Regions from separate parts of the Janthinobacterium sp. KBS0711 genome, predicted to be linked through region 2. Evidence: predicted binding sites of a transcription regulator. Region 2 holds the regulator's gene; each other region holds the start of a gene.
The links. The regulator LexA, encoded in region 2, represses DNA repair genes until DNA is damaged. The targets are predictions, from matches to a motif close to ACTGTATNNNNATACAGT.

Region 1: a site for LexA is predicted at 4,965-4,982, ahead of recA (recombinase RecA). Genes of this name have one in related genera too.
Region 3: a site for LexA is predicted at 5,564-5,581, ahead of dinB (DNA polymerase IV). Genes of this name have one in related genera too.

Annotation. Positions count from the first base shown of each region.
Region 1 is NZ_LBCO01000024.1:900,635-908,549, forward strand. Features, by position in the region: gene sucC (ADP-forming succinate--CoA ligase subunit beta) at 1-493, opposite strand, end outside; gene VM94_RS16675 (DUF2889 domain-containing protein) at 566-1,126, opposite strand; gene VM94_RS16680 (class I SAM-dependent methyltransferase) at 1,405-2,943, opposite strand; gene recX (recombination regulator RecX) at 3,099-3,554, opposite strand; gene recA (recombinase RecA) at 3,758-4,861, opposite strand; gene VM94_RS16695 (response regulator) at 5,117-5,851, shown strand; gene VM94_RS16700 (sensor histidine kinase) at 5,848-7,395, shown strand; gene VM94_RS16705 (DUF4212 domain-containing protein) at 7,388-7,702, shown strand; gene VM94_RS16710 (sodium:solute symporter family protein) at 7,699-7,915, shown strand, end outside.
Region 2 is NZ_LBCO01000035.1:237,146-245,060, reverse strand. Features, by position in the region: gene folC (bifunctional tetrahydrofolate synthase/dihydrofolate synthase) at 1-148, shown strand, start outside; gene VM94_RS24260 (SPOR domain-containing protein) at 173-1,162, shown strand; gene VM94_RS24255 (CvpA family protein) at 1,183-1,671, shown strand; gene purF (amidophosphoribosyltransferase) at 1,710-3,233, shown strand; gene VM94_RS24245 (cystathionine gamma-synthase family protein) at 3,343-4,584, shown strand; gene lexA (transcriptional repressor LexA) at 4,654-5,289, opposite strand; gene VM94_RS29260 (hypothetical protein) at 5,322-5,522, shown strand; gene rpsF (30S ribosomal protein S6) at 5,565-5,954, shown strand; gene priB (primosomal replication protein N) at 5,975-6,274, shown strand; gene rpsR (30S ribosomal protein S18) at 6,300-6,590, shown strand; gene rplI (50S ribosomal protein L9) at 6,618-7,073, shown strand; gene VM94_RS24215 (replicative DNA helicase) at 7,209-7,915, shown strand, end outside.
Region 3 is NZ_LBCO01000014.1:127,092-135,006, reverse strand. Features, by position in the region: gene VM94_RS09270 (TonB-dependent receptor plug domain-containing protein) at 1-2,647, shown strand, start outside; gene VM94_RS09265 (hypothetical protein) at 2,811-3,185, opposite strand; gene VM94_RS09260 (recombination-associated protein RdgC) at 3,345-4,241, opposite strand; gene dinB (DNA polymerase IV) at 4,360-5,544, opposite strand; gene VM94_RS09250 (S9 family peptidase) at 5,687-7,855, shown strand.

The sequences.
Region 1 (7,915 bases), on a different contig from region 2:
CGGCGATGTCGTCTGCCTGGGCATCGGTCAGGCCTACGCCCGGATCGATGGTCACGTGGTGGATCTTCTCCGGGTGGCTCTCGGCCACTTCTTCGATGTCCATGCCGCCTTCGGACGACGCCATCAGGACGATTTTCTGGGTAACGCGGTCGGTGACCAGCGAAACGTACAGTTCTTGTTTGATGTCGGCGCCTTCTTCCACCAGCAGGCGGTTGACTTTCTGGCCTTCGGCGCTGGTCTGATGCGTGATCAGCTGCATGCCCATGATCTGGTCAGCGTATTCCTTGACCTGTTCCATCGATTTTGCCACTTTCACGCCGCCGCCCTTGCCGCGGCCACCTGCGTGGATCTGCGCCTTGACAACCCACACCGGGCCGCCCAGGGTTTCCGCAGCCTTGACGGCTTCTTCGACGGACATGCACGGAATACCGCGTGGTACCGTCACTCCGAATTGCCGGAGGATTTCTTTGGCTTGATACTCATGGATTTTCATGCTGGCTTCCCTTCTGATACTGATGTGTAAAAATACGGTTAGTGGTGCAAAAAAAACAGGTAAGCGCCGGGGTCACGCTTTGGCTACCCAGCGCGGGTAATACTGTGCAACCGCCCCGCCATCGGTGCGCAGGGCGTGGCATTTGTCGAGTTGAAACGGCTTTTCATGCGGCAAATCAGCATTCTCACCGTCGCGGGTCGACCAGACATCGCCGGCAAATGCCTGAACCGTCGCAGTCGGCAAGACTTGCGCCAGTTCGGTCAAATGGGTACAGCCGGCGATTCCCGCCAGGCGCTGTTTCAAGTCGCGGCGGAAATTCTTCAATAAATTCAGACCGATCAAGGCCCGGTAAGCGGGGCCGATGGTATCGCAAAAACCGGGATAAGGCACGGCATCGGAGGCAGCTTCGGCCTCGACAATGGTCAGTTCGCGATCGACGGTAATGCGCAAGTGGAGGTCATGCAGAGGGGCGCCGGCGGGACGGAGGCCGGAGGCCAGGGTCGCGTCATAGCTTTTGATGTCGGTGATATGGGCGTCAATATCCCACAGGCCGTCGTCGCGCACATACGCTTGGACGTCGATAACGCGGGAGTGCCGTAGGGCGCGCCGGGATACGGGAATTGACAGGGGCATAAGACCGATGCCGCTTGCGCGGCCATAATTAGTAAGCAGCCATGTGCATAAAGCACGCTGTTCGCAGCTTCTACGAACAGCAACCGCACCTGCGGCGCCGCAAAAACCCTAAAAGTGTAGCACACAGGGCGCTAGTTGCGCCGCAACATAATTTTTTATTGGTCTGGCCGCCCGCCGCAAATTATTAATGAAAATCGCAAAATGAATGACAAGCATTCACAATATGAATAACCTGGATGCGGGTATGCGGGCACCGGCAAGCTGGCCGGCGCCGCGCCTCAGTCTGTCACGCCCAGTACGCGCAAGATGGGCAAGCTACGCGCAGAGAAATACTGTGCGTGCGCCAGCAGTTCGGCCAGGTTTTCATCTTCCGTCAACAAGGGCTGCCCGTCCTTCGTCAGCAGCTGCTTCAGACGCAGCAACACCGGCCATGTCGCGGCCACCCATTCTTGCGGCGTTGAACAACCTTGCAGTTTCGCCCACAGGAACAGCTGTTGTAAATGCGGTACAGCCACGCCGCTACCCGTCAGGGGACTGGCGAGGATGGTCAAATCGGTTCTTGCCAGTGCCTGTTCCAGCAGGTGCGCATTCAGGCGCGCCGTCTGCGGTCGCGCCACGGCAATGTCGGCCTCGTCCTGGACAGCCAGCACGCTGCCCTTGCTGACCAGCACCAGCATGATCTGCAGCAAGGCGGCCAGGCTGGCTTCGCTGCCCGCCAGTTGCTGCTCCAGTTCGCCTATCGTGTACACGCGATGGTCGGCCATGGCATCGAGCACGGGCGCATACACGCGCTCATCCATATCGGCGTCGCCCAGCACGCCATGCACGCTCAACACCACTTCGTCGCGCGGCACGGCCAGCATCACGCGCACGGCTCGCAAGGCGCTGGCCTGGGCAAACGGCGTCAGCCTGCGCGCGCCCTTGACCCAATAGTCTTTACGGAACTGCTCGTTGACGAGGAAGGCGCGCGTCGTCTCGCGGAAGACGGGATCGGGTATCTCGGCCAGGAATTGCTGGTGCTCGGCCGTCAGGTTCAGCATGTCGACCAGAGCGGTATAGGTGGCGGACGCGGCAAACTCGAGCTTGGCTTCGCCCAGCATGGCCGCGACGCTGGAAAAGGCCATCGGCTGCCAGTCGGCATTGAAATACTCGTGGGCAAGATAATGTCCATCCATCGCCTTGAGCTTGTCGATGCGGTCCGCCAGGAGCGGGTTGGCCTCCAGGAAGCGCGGTTGCGCGGCGATCATCCTGTCGACGAAATCGATGGCGCCAGCGACTCTGGCCAGCACGCCTTGGCCCGGGGCGCTCATGACACGGCTATGTTCGGCCATCAGGTCGCGCATCGGCATCATGGCGGCCCAGCCTGGCTGCGTGTTGTAACTGATGAAGACGACACCGCCCACTTTCAGCTTGCGCCGCAGGAAGTCGACGATGAGCGCGCGATTGTCCGCCGAGACCCAGCTCCAGATCCCGTGCAGGCAGATAAAGTCGAAATCGGGCAAGTCGTCGCGACAGCAAAACTGCGCGAACGATTCGTCCGTGAACTGCGCGCCGGCGCCGGCCGCGCTGGCCAGCTCCTGCGCAAAGGCGGCCTGGGATGGATTGAAATCATTGCCATGCCAGCGTGTGGAGGACGCCGCCGCATGGATGTTGGCGCTGATGCCCTGGCCAAAGCCCAGCTCGCAAGCCGTGCCGCTGTCCGGCAAGGCAAGCCCGGCAGCCAGCAGGGGCAGCCGCAGGCGCAGAGGATTCAGTTCTTCGTAATAACCATAGGTATAGGCGATTTCGGCCACATAGCCGGCATTCCAGTTGCTCATCTTGCATCCTGTCACGGTCAGTGTTGCTGCGCATCGCACAGCGTTCGAGCGCCAGCATACCCGATCGCGCGGCATCGCCATACGGGAAACAGACGGCGTTTGAAAGCGCAGTTCATGGCGGCACGGCCGGGGCGGCCGGCGTGCCCTGGCCAGCCTTATTCCTCGTCGGGATCCAGCCCCTTCAAGGCCGCTTGCACGGCGCGCTGGGAAAAACCGCGCTGCATCAGGAAGCGCATCTGCTTGTTGCGCTGCTCCGCATCCTGCGCTACTTCACCAAATTTGCGGCGCCACACTTCGCAGGCGCGTGCAACTTCGCCTTCGGCCAGGCCCGCCTTGAGTTCCTGCAGCGCCTCGCCACCAATGCCATGACTTTGCAACTCCGCCATGATGCGGCTATTGCCGAAGCGGGCCGAGCGGCGGTGGATCAGCGACTCGGAAAAGCGCTCCTGCGACAGCCAGTTGGCTTGCTCCAGGCTGTCGAGCAAGGCTTCCACGTCATCACCCTCTTGCGCATGGCGCTGCAGCTTGCGCCGCAATTCCATGCGGCTGTGTTCACGCATCGACAAAAAGCGTAGCGCCCTGCCCTTCAAGCTTAGTTGTACTGCGGCCATACACCCACCTTGTCTTTCATTCCACGATCACGTCACCCAAACACAATCGCCGCCCGGCGCAACAGCGCGGGACGGCGATTATGGTCCTACCTTGCGGCAAGCCATGCGTAGGTCGGATTAGGCCCCTTGGGCCGTAATCCGACAACATTGTTGACGTCTGTGGTGTTGTCGGATTACGCGCGGCTTTGCCGCGCTAATCCGACCTACTCTGGCTTGGCTTCCGCAGCCTTGGCAGCCTTGTCGGCGGCTTTGTCCGCTTTTTCCGGTTTTTCAGCAGCCAGCGGCGGCAGTTCGCGTACGCCCAGCGAAGCGCGGACCTTGTTTTCGATTTCGCGGGCCAGCGCCGGACGCTCTTGCAGGAAGGCGCGGGCGTTGTCCTTGCCCTGGCCGATGCGTTCGCCGTTGTAGCTGTACCACGAACCGGATTTTTCCACGATCTTGGCATCCGAGCCCAGGTCCAGGATTTCGCCTTCGCGCGAAGTGCCTGCGCCGTACAGGATGTCGAAGTGCGCTTCCTTGAACGGTGGCGCGATCTTGTTCTTGACGACCTTGACCTTGGTTTCGTTGCCGATCACTTCATCACCGGACTTGATCGAGCCGGTGCGGCGGATGTCCAGGCGCACGGAAGCGTAGAATTTCAGCGCATTGCCGCCGGTGGTCGTTTCCGGGCTGCCGAACATCACGCCGATCTTCATGCGGATCTGGTTGATGAAGATGACCAGAGTATTGGTGCGGTTGATGGAACCGGTCAGCTTGCGCAGGGCTTGCGACATCAGGCGCGCTTGCAAGCCTGGCAGGGAATCGCCCATGTCGCCTTCGATCTCGGCGCGTGGCGTCAGCGCGGCCACGGAGTCGATGACGACGAGGTCGACGCTGCCCGAACGCACGAGGGCGTCGCAGATTTCCAGCGCCTGCTCGCCCGTATCCGGTTGCGAGATCAGCAATTCATGCAGGTTCACGCCCAGCTTTTGCGCGTAACCGACGTCCAGCGCGTGCTCGGCGTCGATAAAGGCGCACGTGCCGCCCAGTTTTTGCATTTCGGCGATGGTTTGCAGGGTCAGCGTGGTTTTACCCGACGATTCCGGACCGTAGATTTCCACCACGCGGCCGCGCGGCAAGCCGCCCACGCCCAGCGCGATATCGAGGCCGAGCGAACCGGTCGACACGACTTGCACTTCTTCGATCGGTGCGCTGGCATCCATGCGCATGACCGAACCTTTGCCAAACTGCTTCTCGATCTGCGCCAGTGCGGCGGCGAGCGCCTTGGCTTTTTCCGATGCGGGTACTACAGCTTTTTTATCGTCCATATGTTCTTTCAGCCGTTCTACAGTTGCGGATTCACGTGACGCATCTACGTGAACCGTGCAGCCTGCGATAGCGCCAGTGGGTTAAATTCTTTACACAGACAGTACTGTATAAAAAAACAGTGATCAATGCAAGCGGAACGTGGATTTGTTTTGAAACAGATCAATACAAGCCTGGATTTTCACAAAAATTCGCCACCTTGCGGAAAATGAAACACAATACAAGCTTCTACCGCCGCAAAGCATAGGAAGTGCACCATGCGTATTTTACTTGCCGAAGATGACAGCGTGCTGGCCGATGGCCTGACCCGCTCGCTGCGCCAGTCCGGTTATGCAATCGACTACGTCAAGACGGGCCAGGAAGCCGATACGGCTCTGTCCACCCAGGAATTCGACTTGCTGATCCTCGACCTGGGCCTGCCGAAAATGTCCGGCCTGGAAGTGCTGCGCCGCCTGCGCGCGCGCGCCTCGCTGCTGCCGGTACTGATCCTGACGGCCGCCGATTCCATCGAACAACGCGTCAATGGCCTCGACCTCGGTGCCGATGATTATATGGCCAAGCCGTTCGCCTTGTCGGAACTGGAGGCAAGAGTGCGCGCCCTGACGCGCCGCGGCGCCGGCGGCGGCGCCACCATCATCAAGCACGGCCCCCTCAGCTACGACCAGGTGGGACGCAGCGCCTACATCAACGACCAGATGCTCGACCTGTCGGCGCGCGAACTGGGCTTGCTGGAAATCCTGCTGGGCCGCACCGGCCGCCTGGTCTCGAAAGAGCAGCTGGTCGACCACCTGTGCGAATGGGGCGAGGAAGTGTCGAACAACGCCATCGAAGTGTATGTCCACCGCCTGCGCAAGAAGATCGAGGTGGGCGGCGTGCGCATCGCCACCGTGCGCGGCCTCGGCTATTGCCTGGAAAAATATTCGGAAGCGGCGCGCCTGAACGCCGAAGCGGGCGAGTCGGCAAGCCCGGCCAGCGGACCCGCCAGCAAGTGAAGGCGCGCGAGGCGCCAGCGGACGAACCGGACGACGACGACTGGTTCGAGCCGCCCACCACGGAGCAGGATGACACCATCGAGCATTCGCTGTTCGGCGAAATCCTCGACTGGATGCTGGCGCCCCTGCTGCTGCTGTGGCCGATGAGCATCGCCATCACCTATCTGGTGGCCAAGGGCATCGCCAATCAGCCGTTCGACCATGCGCTGGAAGACAGCGTGACGGTGCTCACGCAGCAGGTCAAGCAGGCCGACGGCGCCATGCTGCGCCGCGCGCCCGACAGGAACCAAAAGAGCAGCAATAATAATGGCCGCGACTTGCTGCGCGGCGACGATGTCGACACCCTGTATTACCTGGTGGTGGGACCGCGCGGCGAATACCTGGCCGGCGACCGCGATTTGCCGCCGCCGCAAGACCCCGACAAATACCGCAGCGGCATGGTGCTGTTTCGCAACGACACCATCCACGGCACGCCCGTGCGCGTGGCGTTCAGCTATCTCGATATTGCTTCCGACAACGACGAGGAACAAAGCCGGGCGCTGGTGCAAGTGGCCGAGACACTGGAAAAACGCGCCCAGCTGGCCAATGAAATCATCAAGGGCGTGATTTTGCCGCAGTTCATCATCCTGCCTGTGATCCTGGCCCTGGTCTGGTTTGCCCTGGCGCGCGGCCTGTCGCCGCTGGCGCAATTGCAGGAACGCATACGCGCCCGCCCGCCCGACGATTTATCGCCCATCGAATCGGGCCAGGTACCCGAGGAAATCACGCCGCTGGTCGGTTCGCTCAACGAGATGCTGGCGCGGCTGTCGCTGTCGATCGACATGCAGAAACGCTTCATCGCCGATGCCGCGCACCAGATGAAGACGCCGCTGGCCGGCATGCGCATGCAATCGGAGCTGGCCTTGCGCCAGACCGACCACGACGAGATCCACCGCTCGCTGCTGCAGCTGGCGAAAAGTTCGGAAGCGGCCACGCGCCTGGTCAACCAGCTGCTGGCCCTGGCGCGCGCGGAAAACCAGCCGCAGGCGGGCACGGCGTTCGAGCCGATCGAACTGAGCGAACTGGCGCGCGGCGTGGTGCAGGACTGGGTGCAAGCTTCGTTTGCCCAGCATATCGACCTGGGCTTCGAGCAGCCCGCGTATTCGATCATGATTTCCGGCAATGCCATGATGCTGCGCGAGCTGCTGAGCAACCTGATCGACAACGCCCTGCGCTACACGCCGTCGGGCGGCAGCGTCACGGTGCGCGTGCGCAGCACCCTGGAGCTGGCCATCCTGGAAGTGGAAGATACGGGCCCCGGCATTGCGCCGGCCGAGCGGGCGCACGTGTTCGAACGCTTTTACCGCATTCTCGGCAGCAATGTCGACGGTAGCGGCCTGGGCCTGGCCATCGTGCGCGAAATTGCCCAGCAGCATGGCGCCGAAGTCGATATTTTCAACAATCCGCGCGCGCAGTCGCCAAAGCTGCCGGGCACCCTGCTGCGCCTGAGCATCGCCCTGCTGTTGCCGGACGCGCCAGAAGAGGATGACATCACGTATGGATAAGCCGAGCCCACCCGTTGCCCCGGCGCGGCCGTCGCACGCGCCCAGCCCCGAATTGCAGGCGCGCCGCGACATCCACTGGCGCAAGACGCGGCGCCTGACGGCCATCCTGCTGCTGGTCTGGCTGCTGACGGGCTTCCTGACCGTGTTCTATGCGCGCGAGCTGCTGCACCTGAACCTGTTCGGCTGGCCGCTGCCCTTCTATATGGCGGCTCAGGGCGCCTCGCTCGTGTACCTGGCCATCATCGCCTTCTATGCGTGGCGCATGCGGCGCCTCGACCGGGACTTCCATGCCGAGGAGCACGCATGAGCGGCCACCGCACCTTCTTTGCCCGGCTGAGCCGCTACTACCTGCTGTTTACGGCCGGTTTCGCCGCCTTCCTGCTGGCCCTGTCCGTGCTGGAACAGGAGGGCATGCCGCGCGCGTGGATCGGCTACCTGTTCATGCTCGTCACCATCACCCTGTACGCCACCATCGGCGTCATCAGTCGCACGTCGAACGTCACCGAATACTATGTGGCGG
Region 2 (7,915 bases):
CGAACATACTGTGTCTATTTTCGATGATCCGGCACAAGCTTTTGCAAATGCAATGAGCCGGGCCGGTGAGAATGATAGAATTGTGGTCTTTGGTTCTTTCCTCACCGTAGCCGGCGTGATGAAGGCCCGAAAATCCTCACTTCACTGAAACGCACTCGACTGAAAATCACGCATGGGCTTGTTCTCGAAACTGTTTAAAAACAAGCAAGAATCCTCTGGCGAAGACAGCGGCTTTTATGTCCCTGGCGAAGCACAGTCGCCGACCCGCAAGCGCGCAGCCAACACGGCCGGTGGCGGTGGATCGCGCCGTGGCGGCAAGGAAGCGCCGGACCCGGTCTTGCCTGAAAAAAAGCGCGCACGTCGCCGCCTGGTCGGGGCCATTGCCCTGGCCCTGGGCGTGGCTGTCGGCTTGCCGATGCTGCTCGACTCCGAGCCGAAGGCGCCGTTCAACGATATCGCCATCGACATTCCGTCGAAGGAAAAGGCCGTCGCGCCTGCACCGGCGCCCGTGCCGGCCGTTCCGGCCCGGGCCGCGGCAAATGGCCTGGACCAGTCCGAGGAAATCGTCGACGCGCCGCTGCCGCCTGCGGCCAAGCCGACCCCTGCACCGACACCGGCACCCGTGCTGGCGGCCGCCCAGCCTGCACCGGTCAAGCCGACCTATGTGGAACCGAAACCCGAGCCCAAGCCTGAACCCAAGCCGGTCAAGGTGGAGCCGAAACCGGAGCCGAAGCACGAAACCAAGCCCGAGCCGAAACACGAGTCCAAGCCCGAAGCCAAGCCTGAGCCCAAGCATGAAGTAAAGCCGGAAGCCAAGCCTGAGCCGAAGCCTGCCAAGCCGGCGCAATCGGCTGACGATGCCGCGCGCGCGCTGGCGATCCTGGAAGGCAAGCCGCAAGAGAAAGCACAGGACAAGGCGCACGACGCCGGCAGCGGCAAGTTCGTGGTGCAAGTGGCGGCCCTGGCGACGCAGGACAAGGTCGATGAATTGCAGGACAAGCTGCGCGATGCGGGCATCAAGTCGTACACGCAGAAAGTCTCCAGCCCGGCGGGCGAACGCATCCGCGTGCGCGTGGGGCCGTTCGGCAGCCGCGAAGACGCTGAAAAGACCCGCGCCAAGCTGCAAAAGCTGGGCCTGGGCGGCAGCCTGGTACCGGCGTGATGTTGCAAGGCTGAATCGGCGTGACGATCTTCGATTACCTGGTGCTGTTCGTGCTGGTGACGTCCGTGCTGATCAGCATGATGCGTGGCCTGGTCAAGGAAATACTGTCATTGGTCAGCTGGATCGTGGCCTTCGTCATTGCCAACGCCTATGGCGCCACCCTGGCGAAATTCCTGCCGGAAGCCGTGCCGGGCGAAGCCATCCGTTTGCTGCTGGCTTTCGTTGTGCTGTTCATCGGCGTGCGCATTTTGATGGGATTGCTGTCCATGACGGTCGACGCGCTCGTCAAGGTAACGGGCCTGAGCCTGGCCGACCGCACCCTGGGCACCCTGTTCGGCGTGGCGCGGGGCCTTGTGATCGTGCTGACCGCCGTCATCTTGTGTGGGATGACGTCCATACCGCAGCAGCCATTCTGGAAAAACGCGCAGCTCAGCCCGCTCGCGGAGCAGGGCGCGCGCGCCATCAAGCCTTATCTGCCTGCCGCTTACGCGCAGCATGTGAAATTTTGAATTTTTTTAAAATCAGTAGCACAGTTTAGGAGCACACCATGTGTGGCATCGTCGGCGTCGTTTCCCATCAACCTGTCAATCAATTGCTCTATGATGCATTGTTGCTCCTGCAACATCGCGGTCAGGACGCGGCTGGGATTGCGACCAATCACAGCAGTATGTTTTCCATGCACAAAGCCAATGGCCTCGTGCGTGACGTCTTCCGTACGCGCAACATGCGTTCGCTGCAAGGCACGACGGGCATCGGCCATTGCCGTTACCCGACGGCCGGTTCGTCGAGCGAAGAGGAAGCACAACCGTTCTATGTGAATGCGCCGTTCGGCATCACGCTGGCGCACAATGGCAACCTGACCAACTGGGAACAGTTGAAGCTGGAAATGTTCAAGAACGACCGCCGCCACATCAATACCGATTCCGATTCGGAAGTGCTGCTCAACGTGCTGGCGCATGAAATCCAGGAAGCGACGACGGGCCTGAACCTGGACCCGGAAGCCATCTTCAAGGCCGTTACCGTGCTGAACCGCCGCGTCAAGGGTGGTTACGCTGCCGTCGCGCAAATCGCCGGGGTGGGCTTGCTGGCCTTCCGCGACCCGCACGGCATCCGTCCGTTGTGCCTGGGCATCAATGAAACGGAGCAGGGTCCCGAATACCTGATCGCTTCCGAATCCGTGGCCCTGGAAGGTATGGGCTTCCGCTTCGTGCGCGACATCGGTCCCGGCGAAGCCGTCTTTATCGATGCCGACAAGAAATTGCACAGCGCCCAGTGCGCCGACAATGCCAGCCTGAACCCTTGCGTGTTCGAATTCGTCTACCTGGCCCGTCCCGACTCCGTCATCGACGGCGCCTCCGTGTACGCCACGCGCCTGAAAATGGGCGAATACCTGGCCGAGAAGATCCGCGCCGAGTTGCCAGGCGTGCATATCGACGTGGTCATGCCGATTCCCGATTCCTCGCGTCCGGCCGCCATCCAGCTGGCCATGGCGCTGAACATCGAGTACCGCGAAGGCTTCATCAAGAACCGCTACATCGGCCGCACCTTCATCATGCCGGGCCAGGCGGCGCGCAAGAAATCCGTGCGCCAGAAGCTCAACGCGATCCCGTCCGAATTCAAGGATAAAGTGGTGCTGCTGGTCGACGATTCCATCGTGCGCGGCACCACCAGCCGTGAAATCGTACAGATGGCGCGTGAAGCGGGCGCGACCAAGGTCATCTTCGCTTCGGCCGCGCCACCGGTGATCTACCCGAACGTGTACGGCATCGACATGCCGACGCGCGACGAGCTGATCGCCTACGGCCGCACGACGGAAGAAGTGTGCCGCGAAATCACGGCCGACTACCTGGTCTACCAGGATATCGGCGCGCTGAAGCAGGCGATCGCCGACGTCAACCCGGCACTGACCAATTTCGAGGCGTCGTGCTTCGATGGCGTCTACGTGACGGGCGACGTGTCGCAGGAATACCTGGACCGCCTGGAATATGCGCGCCACCATCCGAAGGCGGCAGCGCCCGAAGATACGCCGCGTTCCCAGCTGAACCTGAACCTCGCTACTACCGAGGCTTGATACTAGGCCCGGCTATTGCCGGGCTTTTTTTTCGGGGTCAGACCCGCTGGGTCTGACCCCAGCACTTGCCTTGGATTAAGCGGCAAGACGAGTATTTGGAACTTCCACCATGACCACCAAAAAAAACTACGGCTTCACCACCACCATCCTGCATAACGACCGCCGCAAGGGCATCGAGCACGGCTCGCTGCACAAGCCCGTGCATACTTCCGTTGCCTTCGGTTACGCCGATGCGCGCCAGCTCGCGTCCGTGTTCCAGGGCAAGGAGCCGGGCTTCCGTTATGGCCGCCAAGGCAACCCGACCGTCTCCGCGCTGGAAGACAAGGTCAACAAGATGGAAGACGGCGTGGCGACTTTGTGCTTCGCCACCGGCATGGGCGCCATCGGCGCCGTGGTGCAATCGCTGTTGCGCGCCGGTGACCATGTCGTATCGTCGGCCTTTTTGTTTGGCAACACCAACAGCCTGTGGCAAACGGTGACGGGGCAGGGCATAGCCGTGTCGTTCGTCGACGCCACCGATGTCGCCAACGTGGCGGCCGCCATCACGCCGGCCACGCGCATTGTGTTTGTGGAAACCATCGCCAATCCCCGTACGCAGATCGCCGACCTGGCAAGGATCGGCGACTTGTGCCGGGAGAAGGGCATTTTGTATATCGTCGACAACACGATGACGACGCCATATCTGTTCCGCCCGAAAGCCGTGGGCGCGGGTCTGGTGGTCAATGCCTTGACGAAATCCATCGGCGGCCATGGCAATGCGCTGGGCGGCAGCTTGACGGACACGGGCGTGTTCGACTGGACGCGGTATCCGAACATCTTTGAAAATTATAAAAAGGCGGCGCCCGCCCAGTGGGGCATCGCGCAAATCCGCGCCAAGGCCTTGCGCGACTTCGGCGCTTCGCTGGGGCCGGAAGCGGCGCACCATATCGCTGTCGGCGCGGAAACCATGGCCTTGCGCATGGACCGCACCTGCTCGAACGCCCTGGCGCTGGCGACCATGCTTGCCGCCGACCCGAGAGTGGCGGCCGTGCACTACCCGGGCCTGGCGTCGCACCCGCAGCACGCGCTGGCGACGGACTTGTTCCGCAGCTATGGCTCGCTGTTCAGCTTTGAGCTGAAGGATGGCATCGACTGCTTCGATTTCCTCAATCGTTTGAATTTGGCTATTCCAGCGAGCAACCTGGGCGACACGCGCACCCTCGTCATTCCCGTCGCCCACACGATTTTCTACGAGATGGGTGCCGAGCGCCGCGCCAGCATGGGCATCGCCGAATCCCTGATCCGCGTGTCGGTGGGCATCGAAGATGAGGCCGATCTGCTGGAGGATTTCAGCAGTGCGCTGGATGCATAAGCAGCCGCGCACCATGTAAAAAGGGCCGCGACAGTCATGCTGTCGCGGCCCTTTTTTACGTGCTGCAGTTTAATGCCAGCTGCGCATCAGTCCGACGGCGAGGCCTTCCAACGCAAACTCGTCTTCGGGCGACACGGTGATCACCTTGAAGTCCGGGTTCTCCGGCAGCAGTTCGATGACGGAGCCCGTCTTCTTGTAGCGCTTGACGGTGACTTCGTCGCCGATGCGGGCGACGACGATCTGGCCATTCTTGGCGCTGTCGACCTTTTTCACGGCCAGCAAGTCGCCATCCATGATGCCGGCGTCGCGCATGGACCAGCCGCGCACTTTCAGCAGGAAGTCGGGCTTGGCCGAGAACAGGGCCGGGTCGACGTTGTAGCTCGCTTCCAGGTTTTCCTGCGCCAGGATGGGCGAGCCTGCCGCCACCCGGCCGATCAGGGGCAGCGACATCAGCAGCGCTGCCGGCACTTTCGACGGCGGCGCTTCGGCGGCCGCGCCGATCAGGCGGATGCCGCGCGAGGTGCCGGGCGAAATCTCGATCGCGCCCTTGCGGGCCAGGGCCTGCAAATGCTCTTCAGCCGCGTTGGCCGATTTGAAACCCAGTTCATTGGCGATTTCGGCACGGGTAGGAGGAAAGCCCGTGTTTTCAATCGCGTCCTTGATCAGGTTCAGGATTTGTTCTTGTCGTGCTGTCAGCTTGATCATGAGCGGTGGGTGCATACTAAAATGCTGTCTATATGAACAGTCTGTATTTTTGTACAGTATCGTCCACTATGCAAGGGGATTTCCGTGTTTTGGGCGAATTTCGCAAGAAATACTTGCCCATGGGCGCAAAGCGCGGCGGCGCACGGGCTTTTCGCGCGCTTGTGGAAGGAATGATTGAAACGTTTGCAAAAGGCGGTTATAATCTTCGGCTGACCTTCCCACACCCGTCTTGACGCCGGGGTGGGCGATTATCAATCCGACCTGAAGGAGTTTGCATGCGTCATTATGAAATAGTCTTTATCGTCCATCCGGACCAAAGCGAGCAAGTGCCCGCGATGATCGAACGCTACAAAGCCAGCGTAACCACCCGCGGCGGTTCGGTTCACCGCGTGGAAGATTGGGGCCGCCGTCAAATGGCTTACTCGATCCAAAAGCTGCCTAAAGCACACTACATCTGCCTGAACATCGAATGCGACAACGAGACCCTGGTCGAGTTGGAAACAGCATTCAAATTCAATGATGCCGTGTTGCGTCACCTGACCGTTAAAATGAAGAAAGCTGAAACAGCTCCTTCGCCGATGATGAAATCGGTACAACGCGAAGACGCGGCCAAAAGCCACCGCACCGAAGCACCAGCAGCCGCTCCAGCCGCAGCAGCAGCTTAATTCTTGACCGGGATCGTGCGCTGAACCAGCTACAAGTAACCGCCATCATTGCCGAGCGCGAAATATTGCGCTATACCCCGGCAGGGCTGCCGATTGTGAATGCAGTATTGCAACACAGTTCGCAGCAGATGGAAGCAGGGATTGCCCGTTTGACCGAGTTTGATGTTGCCGCGCTAGCCGCTGGCGAAATTTCAGGCCGGTTCAGCCAGGCAAGCTTGGGCGGGGTGTATCAGTTCACGGGTTTCCTGGCCAGGAAGAGCCGCAACAGCAAGAGTTTGGTGTTTCACATCATTGATTTTAGTGCAGTCAATTCTGACTAGCGCATTTTAGATACAGGAGCCTGACATGGCATTCGGTAAAAAGTTCGACAAAAATAAGCTCAAGCTTAAAGAAAAACGCAAACAGCAAAACCCGTTGTTCAAACGCAAGAAGTTCTGCCGCTTCACCGCAGCTCACGTTGAGCAAGTCGACTACAAAGACGTCGACACGCTGAAAGACTTCGTCCAAGAAAACGGCAAGATCATGCCAGCACGCCTGACCGGTACCAAAGCGCACTACCAGCGCCAAGTTGACACCGCAATCAAGCGCGCTCGCTTCCTCGCGCTGCTGCCATACACCGATCTGCACCACGCTTAATCGGTCAGATATTCCTGGAGAAGAACTATGCAAATCATTCTGTTAGAAAAAGTTGTTAACGTCGGTAACCTCGGCGAAGTCGTCAAAGTCAAAGACGGTTACGCACGTAACTTCCTGATCCCGCAACGCCTGGCACGTCGTGCTACGGCAACCGCTGTGGCTGAATTCGAAGTCAAGCGCGCCGAACTGGAAAAAGCTGCTGCCGCCAAACTGGCCGCATCGCAAGCCCAGGGCGAAAAACTGAGCGGCCTGACCGTTCAAGTTGCTCAAAAAGCTGGTGTTGATGGCCGTCTGTTCGGTTCCGTCACCAACTTCGACATCGCTGAAGCGCTGACCAAGCAAGGTTTTGCTGTTGAAAAAGCACAAATCCGCATGCCTACCGGCCCGCTGAAGATCGTTGGCGAGCACAACGTTTCGGTTGCTCTGCACACCGACGTGGTCGTGGAAGTTGTTATCGCTGTCGTTCCAGACGCGAACGCGTAATTGTCTGCGGGCCTGGCCCGCAAGCATTGCCGCACTATGAAAAGCCGGGTTCGCCCGGCTTTTTTGTGGCCTTTTTTTCGCTCAATTTCAGCCCTTTATTTTTGCCAGCACGCCGAAGCGGGTATAATTCGCGCCATGAACGCCCCCTCTGATCCGCAACTGGATTCCCTCCGTATTCCGCCGCATTCGATCGAAGCAGAACAATCCGTTATCGGTGGTCTGCTGCGCGACAATGCCGCGTATGACCGCATCGCCGACTTCATGCATGCGGAGGATTTCTATCGCTATGACCATCGCATCATCTTCGAGCAAATCGTCAAGATGGTTAACGCTTCCAAGCCAGCCGATGTCATTACTGTTTTTGAAACCCTGACCCAGCTCGGCAAGGCCGATGATGTGGGCGGACTCGCTTACCTGAACGCCATGGCGCAAAACACGCCATCGGCCGCGAACATCCGGCGCTACGCCGAGATCGTGCGCGACCGCGGCGTGCTGCGTAAACTCATCACCGTCGCCGACGATATCTCCGGCACGGCCTTCAGCCCGCAAGGCAAGGAAGTCAAGCAGATGCTTGACGAGGCCGAGTCGAAGATTTTTGCCATCGCCGAAGAAGGTGCGCGCGGCGCCCAGGGCTGGACCGCCATCCAGCCTCTGCTGACGCAGGTGGTCGAGCGCATCGACGAACTGTACAGCCGTGACAACCAGAGTGAAATCACGGGCGTGCCCACCGGTTTCATCGACCTCGACCGCATGACCTCGGGTCTGCAGCCGGGCGACTTGGTGATCGTGGCGGGCCGTCCGTCGATGGGCAAGACGGCGTTTTCCGTCAACATCGGCGAAAA
Region 3 (7,915 bases), on a different contig from region 2:
CGGTTCGAGCATCAAGCGTATCGCTGTCGAAGGCGCCCTGCCTGTGCAGCGCCTGTCGCAAGAAGCGATCGCCAAGACCGGCGCCACCACGATTGCCGACCTGGTACAAAATTTGCCAGCCATGCAAGGTTTCCAGATCGGCGCCACGGCAGCCGGCTCGGACTCAGGTGGCCGCACCAGCGCCTCGATCCATGACATCGGCGAAAGCTATACCCTGGTCCTGCTGAACGGCCGCCGCATTGCGCCGCAAGGCGCCGACAATACGGTCAACCTGAACGCCATTCCGATGAGCGCGGTTGAACGTGTCGAAATCCTGACCGACGGCGCTTCGGCCCTGTACGGTTCGGACGCCATCGCCGGCGTGATCAACTTCATTCTGAAAAAGAACCTGCAAGGCGGCACCGCCGAAGCGACCTACACCGCGCCAGAACACAGCGGCGGCGGCAATAGCTGGAATACCAACATCACCTACGGTTTCGGTGACCTGGACGAAGACCGCTACAACGTGCTGGTCAGCTATCGTCACGACGAACAAGAAAAAGTGCGCGCGACCGATCGTTCCTTCGCCCGCAGCGGCTTCATTCCATTCAGCCGCAACGGTAAAAACTACATCTACAACAATACGAGCTCGTCGGCAGCTCCCGCGAATGCCTCGCTGTCCTTCGTCGACACCAAGGCCGACAAGGGCTATACCTACAATCCGTACCTGAAGGCCAACGGCGATTGCGCGCCGCAAAACTATGTCACGCCGACGAATACCAATGCATGCGGTTTCGATGGTGCATCCATGGTGGAAATCGTGCCGCAATCGAAGCGCGACAGCCTGTTTACCCGCGCCACCTACAAGGTCTCGGACGACATGACGGCATTTGCCGAAGTCGCCTTGTCGCACTATGACCTGACGGCCCGTATCGCCGCCAACCCGGTCCCTGTGACCGTGTTCAACCGCGATGCAAAAAGCGGCAAGGTCACGATGTTGCCTAGCTACGTAGAGCACATCCAGCCTGGCCTGACGACGAATCAGGAAAACAACCTGTCGTCGGTCATCGCCAACTATCGCCTCGTCGACTGGGGGCCGCGTGCCAGCCAGACAATTACCGACACCAAGCACCTGGTGCTGGGCGTCGAAGGCGAGTTTGCCGGCTGGAACTACGGCAGTGGCCTGACCTGGTCGAAAAATTCGATCAACGAGCGCTACGTTGGCGGTTATGCCAAACGCGGCGATTTCACGTCTTTGCTCAACAATAAAGATTTCGATCCCTTCGCCCTGCCAGGCCAGCAAACGGCTGCAGTGCAACAACTGATCAACGACTCGCAATTCAACGGTTCCGTGCGTACCGCGTCGACCACCTTGCGCGGTGTCGATGCGCACGGTTCGCGTGAAGTGTTCAGCTTGCCAGGCGGCATGGCCAACATCGGTATCGGCGGCGACTATCGCGAGTACAGCTATGAGCAATCGCCAAGTACCGGCGCCAACAAGGACACCATCTATGGCTTCGAGACCAAGAAGGCATATGACCTGAGCCGCAAGACGTACGGCGTCTTCGCCGAATTGCTGGCGCCCGTCACCAAGACCGTGGAAGTGACCATCGGCGCACGCCTGGACAATGTATCGGCAGTCGACAATGGCTTGACCCATACCACCTCCGGCAAGAGCGAAAGCGCATCGACCTACAAGGTGTCGGCACGCTGGCAACCAGTGCAGTCCTTGCTGATCCGCGGCTCCTATGGCACGGGTTTCAAGGCGCCAAGCATGCTGGATCTGGGACAGAAACTGGACACCGCCGGCTTCACGGCCAGCGCGTATGACTGCCCGTTCCCAGGTACCGCAGGCTGCCAGGATAGCAAGAAGCAATACAACCGCATGACTGGCGGCAACCCTGACCTGAAATCTGAAACGTCGAAGCAATTCACGGCCGGTTTCCGCGTTGAGCCTAACTCGAGCTTCTCGTTCGGCGCCGACCTGTGGGATGTGAAGATCTTTGATGCCGTATCGTCGGTGGCCGAATCGCTGGCCTTCTCGGATCCGGAAAAATACAAGGATTACTTCACCCTCATCACGCCTGTGGACAGCCCAAAAGCGTTCTATGCATTCAAATCGTTGGCAGTCAATATTGGCCAGATGCATAACCGTGGTATCGACTGGGACATGACGGCGCGCAAGAAGCTGGACTTCGGCAACCTGACCGTGAACCTGAACGGCACCCACATGCTCAAGGCAGACTACACCGTCCCAGGCACGCGTAATGACTGGACCAGCAGCCTGAACATCTACGGCATCAACCAGGCCGTGACGTTCCGCGACCTGATCAAGCTGACCGCCACCCTGGACACCGGCAAGCTGAGCAACACGATGGTGGTGAACTACCGCAATGGCTACACCGATGCCCTGACCGAGGTGTATAACGTCGACACCAAAGGCATGGAAAAGCTCCGCCTGGACGTGCCGTCGCACATCACCTTCGATTGGCAAGGCCGCTACGCGATCAACAACAAAACGTCGATCCGTGCCGGTATCAAGAACCTGTTCGACCGCAATCCACCGCTGTCGCTGCGTGCCTCGTCGGGCCATCAGGTTGGCTTCGATCCGCGTTACGCCGATCCGATGCTGCGCACGTTCTACATCACCGGCTCGTACAAGTTCTAATATAAGAACGTGAACTAGCGGGTCTCGAAAGCGCCTTGCACGCACCGTGCAAGGCGTTTTTTTCTTGTCGCACAGCTATTGCGTCACCTTGATATCCAGATAACGGTAGTGACTCTCGCCCTAATCTTTCGATACCGTACGCAATTGCACGGCGACGCCCAGATCATGCAGTAAAGCACTCTCGACCACGTACGCAGTTTCCTGCGTGGTAATAGCGTCCCAGGCTGCCCAGATCCGACACTTCATCGGTGTAGCCAAGCAAAGTCAAGCCGCCAGCGCGCAAGTGAGTGGCAAACTGGATGCTGCCGGCCTGGGCCTGATTGCGGTTGGGTACCTTGATCCAGCTGGCATCACCGCGCGTGGCCAGCGGCACGCTGCCCGCCAGGGCCGCGTCGTCCTGATGCAGGCTGCGGAAAAAAGAGGCATCGCAAGCGCTCAGCTGGCGCAGGGTGGCATCGGAGATTTGCGCCTGGGCGGCGGCCAGCTGCGTGGTCCCGAGGATAAAGGCGGCGCAACAGTGCTGGAAATACTTGTGCATGGGTTATGTAGAAATAATTAATGCCATGATAGCAACGATACCATGGAAATATTATTTCCATATGGAAAATTTCCGCGCACTGGCGCCAGCAATTTCCCAATGCAAAACGGCCCGCTGGGCAATGCCAGCGGGCCGTCTATCACGCAAAATTGCTTGTGCTTACGCCGTCGCTTCGCCGCCCAATGCTTCGACCACGTCGGCCATCAGCTTGGAGAGCTCGCCCGTCATCAGCATCACGTCGCCGTCGAAACGTTCTTCGTCGTTCTTCGTGCTCGATTCCGTTTCCTTGATCACGTCCAGCGGCTTGACGCTCTTGATGGCCAGCGACTCTGTCAGCACGAACGAGATCTTGTCGTTCCACGTCATGGCCAGGCGCGTACATTGCTTGCCGGCCGCGATGTGGCGGCGCACGTCGTCCGCTTCCAGGGTGTGGCGCACGTAGCGCACGGTGGCCTTGCTCTCGCCCGTGGCGCGCAATTCCGTATCCATGTCGACCGTGAAGCCGGCAGGCGCATCGTCCGCTTGCAGCCATTCCGTCATCACCGCCACGGGCGAGCGCTGCACGCGCAGGCTTTCCAGCGGCAGTTTGTCGACGGCTTTCAACAGCAGCTTGATGACTTCATCGGCTTTCGCCGGGCTGGCGGCATCGACCACCAGCCATCCATTGACGGGGTCGATCCACGTCCACACGTTGCTGCGGATGCTGAAGGCGCGCGGCAGCAGTTCGTCGGCCACGCGTTCCTTCAATTCCTTCATGGCTTTCTTGCCAGGCGCAAAGCCTTGCGCTTCTTCCATCTCGGCGGCGCGGGCCTTGGCCACCTGGTTGATGACGGTCGCTGGCAGCAGTTTCTTTTCCGTGCCCAGCAGGATCAGCATCTGTTTGTTGACCACGTGGACCAGGCCGCCGTTCGGGCGTGGCGTATCCCAGCCCTGGCGCATCAGATCCATGCTGGTCGCCGGCGTAAATTTGTTCGAGGACAAGGCCTCTTCCAGTTGTTCTGGCGTGTAAGCCCACGGTGCGGGCAGGCGGTAAATCTGAAGATTCTTGAACCACATAGTTTTTGTCTTCCGTTTGTTTCAGTAGTGCCAGGGGAACGCCATTCTACACTTTCGACACGGGAATGCCGTCAAAAGCGCGGACTGGCGCGGTGTTGTTGCTGCGTGGGGAATGCCGCTACAGGGCGGGAAACAGCTCCGCCTGGGCTGGCGCCTGCCGCGTCACGATGGCAGGATCGGACAAGGTCGAGATGCGCACGCCCAGCAGGCGGATTTTCTTGTCAAATGGCACGCGCCGCAGGCAATCGCGGCTGGCGCGCAGGATGGCGGCGGCATCCGCCGTGGCGCTGGGCAAGGTGATGTCGCGCGTGACGGTGCTGAAATCCTCGAAGCGCAGCTTGATGCCCACCGTGCGCCCCGCCAGCGACTGTTTGTCGAGGTCGCCCGCCACGCGCGTGCACAGGCTTTCCAGCTTTTCCGACAGGGTGGCCCGGTCGCGCACCACCTGCAAGTCGCGCTCGAACGTCGTTTCGCGGCTGACGGACTTGGTTTCCCGGCTCGTCTGCACGGGGCGGTCATCGATGCCCAGCGCCGCCTGGCGCAGCCAGCCCGTGTACAGGTCGCCGAACTGCGTGCGCAGCATGGCCATGTCGGCCCGGGCCAGCTCGCCGATGGTATTGACGCCCAGCGCTTCCAGCTTGGCCGTGGCCTTCGGGCCGATGCCATTGATCTTTTTCGCCGGCAAGGGCCACACGCGCGTTTCAATATCTTCCGGGTGCAGGATGGTCAGGCCGTCCGGTTTTTCCAGGTCGGAACAGATTTTCGCCAGTAATTTGTTGGGCGCCAGGCCGATCGAGCACGACAGGCCCGTCGCCTCGAACACGGCCGCCTTCAGGCGCGCCGCCATGGCCGGCGCCTGCTCGCCGTATTCGGTGAGGTCGACATAGATTTCATCGATGCCCACGTTCTGGATGATGGGACACAGCTGGGCCACGGCCTGCTTGAAGCGGGCCGAATAGTCGCGGTAAGCCTCGAAGTCGGCCGGCAGCAGGATGCTGTCGGGCGCCAGCTTGGCCGCCTTCATGATGCCCATGGCGGAAAACACGCCGAACACGCGCGCCGCATAGGTCGACGTGGTGACAACGCCGCGCCCCACATAGTCGCGCATGCGCGCAAACTGCCGCGTGCCGTCTTCCTGCAGCACGGGCTGCTGCAAGCGCCCGCCGCCGATGACGACGGCTTCGCCGCGCAATTCCGGATATTTCAACAGTTCCACGGAGGCAAAGAAGGCGTCCATGTCCAGGTGCGCTATCCAGCGGCGGGCGGCGGGCGGCTCGGGAAGGGGGGAGGCAGATGTGGTCAAGGACACCTCGCGGCGGGATACTGTAGTTATATACAGTATCGCTGGAAATGCCCATGGATGCAAGTTGAAACGCACGAGCACGGCGGTTGCTTTTCTCAATAGCAAGATTACAATCCTGACACAACTATGAAAAGGAGTCGCCTTGTCTATCGCCCATCACGCTGCGCGCCGCCGGTCCGCCTGGTTATCCATCCTGCCGGCCCTGCTGCTGTCCACCCTGGCGCCATCCGCGCTGGCCGCCGACGCCACCACCGTGGCCACCATGTCGGCACCCATTGCCGCCAAGACAGCCTGGCAGGAAACGCGCCACGGCACGGTCGTCACGGACGACTACCGCTGGCTGCAAAAGAAAACCGATCCCGCCGTGATCGATTACCTGAATGCGGAAAACGCCTACACGGCCGCCGTCACGGCCCCGATCCAGCCGCTGGCCGACAAGGTGACTGCTGAAGTGAAGGGACGCATGCAGGAAGTGGACCTGTCCGTGCCTGCGCGCCAGGGCAATTTCTACTATTACACGCGCATGGAAGCGGGCAAGCAATATCCGATTCATTGCCGCCGTCCCGTGGGAGCCAGCGGCGCCTACGATGCGCAGGCGACAGAGGAAATCCTGCTGGACCAGAATCAATTGGCCGAAGGCCACAAATTCTTTGCCGTGCGCGCATTCAGCATCAGCCCGAATGAACAGTTGCTGGCCTACACCACCGACACGACGGGTTTCCGCCAGTACGAGCTGCATGTCAAGGATTTGAAAACGGGCAAGCTGCTCACGGACACCATGCCGCGCGTGACCTCGCTGGCGTGGGCGGCGGACAATGCCACCCTGATGCTGGCGCAGGAAGACGCCACCACCAAGCGCTCGGACCGCGTGTTCCGCCTGGCCCTGGGCGGCGCGCCGCAACAGGTCTACCATGAACCGGTGGAACAGTTCGCCATCCACGTGGACCGCACGCACGACAAGCAGTTCTTCGTGCTGACCTCGGGCAGCACGGATACGAGCGAAGTGCTGCTGCTGCCGACGAACAAGCCGCAAGGCAGTTTCCAGAGCGTGCTGAAACGCGAAAAAGGCCACCGCTACATCGTCGAGCACCGCGACGGCCAGCTGTATATCGTCACGAATAAGGAGGCGAAGAATTTCCGTGTCGTCAGCGCGCCGCTGTCCGCACCGCAGCCGAAGAACTGGAAGACCGTCGTGCCGCACAACAAGGATGCCGTGATCCAGTCCATCGACGTCTTCCAGGGCTACCTGGTGGTGATGGAAAAAGCGCGCGCCCTGAACCGCGCGCGCATCTACGATTTCGCGCATAAAAACTGGAAGACGGTGCAGTTCGACGACCCCGTCTACCTGGCGACATCCGTTGGCACGCCGGAATTTTCTGCCACGCAATTTCGCATGTCCTACCAGTCGCCCGTCACGCCGCCCACCGTCATTGACGTGGCAATGCAAGACGGCAAGCGCACGGTGCTCAAGCAGCAGGAAATCGTCGGCGGCTTTGACGGCAGCCGCTACACGACGCAGCGCCTGTGGGTGAAAGCGCGCGATGGCGTGCAAGTGCCGCTGTGGGTCGTCTACAAGAAAGGCGTCAAGCTCGACGGCTCCGCGCCGCTGCTGCTGTACTCGTATGGCTCGTATGGCATTTCCACGGAAGCTACTTTTTCCATCAGCCGCATCAGCCTGCTGGAGCGGGGCGTGATCTATGCGCAAGCGCATATCCGCGGCGGCACGGACATGGGCGAAGCCTGGCATGAAGACGGCATGCTGATGAAGAAGAAAAACACCTTCAATGACTTCATCGACAGCGCCGACTACCTGGTGCGCGAAAAATGGACGAGCCCGAACCGCCTGATCATCCAAGGCGGCAGCGCCGGCGGCCTCTTGATGGGCGCCGTCGTCAACATGCGCCCCGAGCTGTTCCACGCCGTGCACGCTGCCGTACCGTTTGTCGACGTGATGAACACGATGATGGACGCCAGCCTGCCCCTGACGACGGGCGAATACCTGGAATGGGGCGACCCGAACCAGAAGGCAGCCTACGACTACATGCTCAGCTACTCGCCATACGACAACATTGCGCGCAAGAATTACCCGGCCATGCTGGTGACGACGGGCCTCAACGACAGCCAGGTCATGTACTGGGAACCGGCGAAATACGTGGCCAAGCTGCGCGCATATAAAACGGACGGCAATCCGCTGCTGCTGAAAACAAATATGGGCGCCGGCCATGGCGGCGCTTCGGGCCGCTATAACGCCATCGCCGAGAACGCTTTCAATATGGCGTGGATGCTGTCGCAGTGGGGTATTACGGAGTAAAGTGAAAAAAGCGCTTGCAGAAGGATTTTAGCCGTCCTATAATAGCGCCTCTTCCAGACG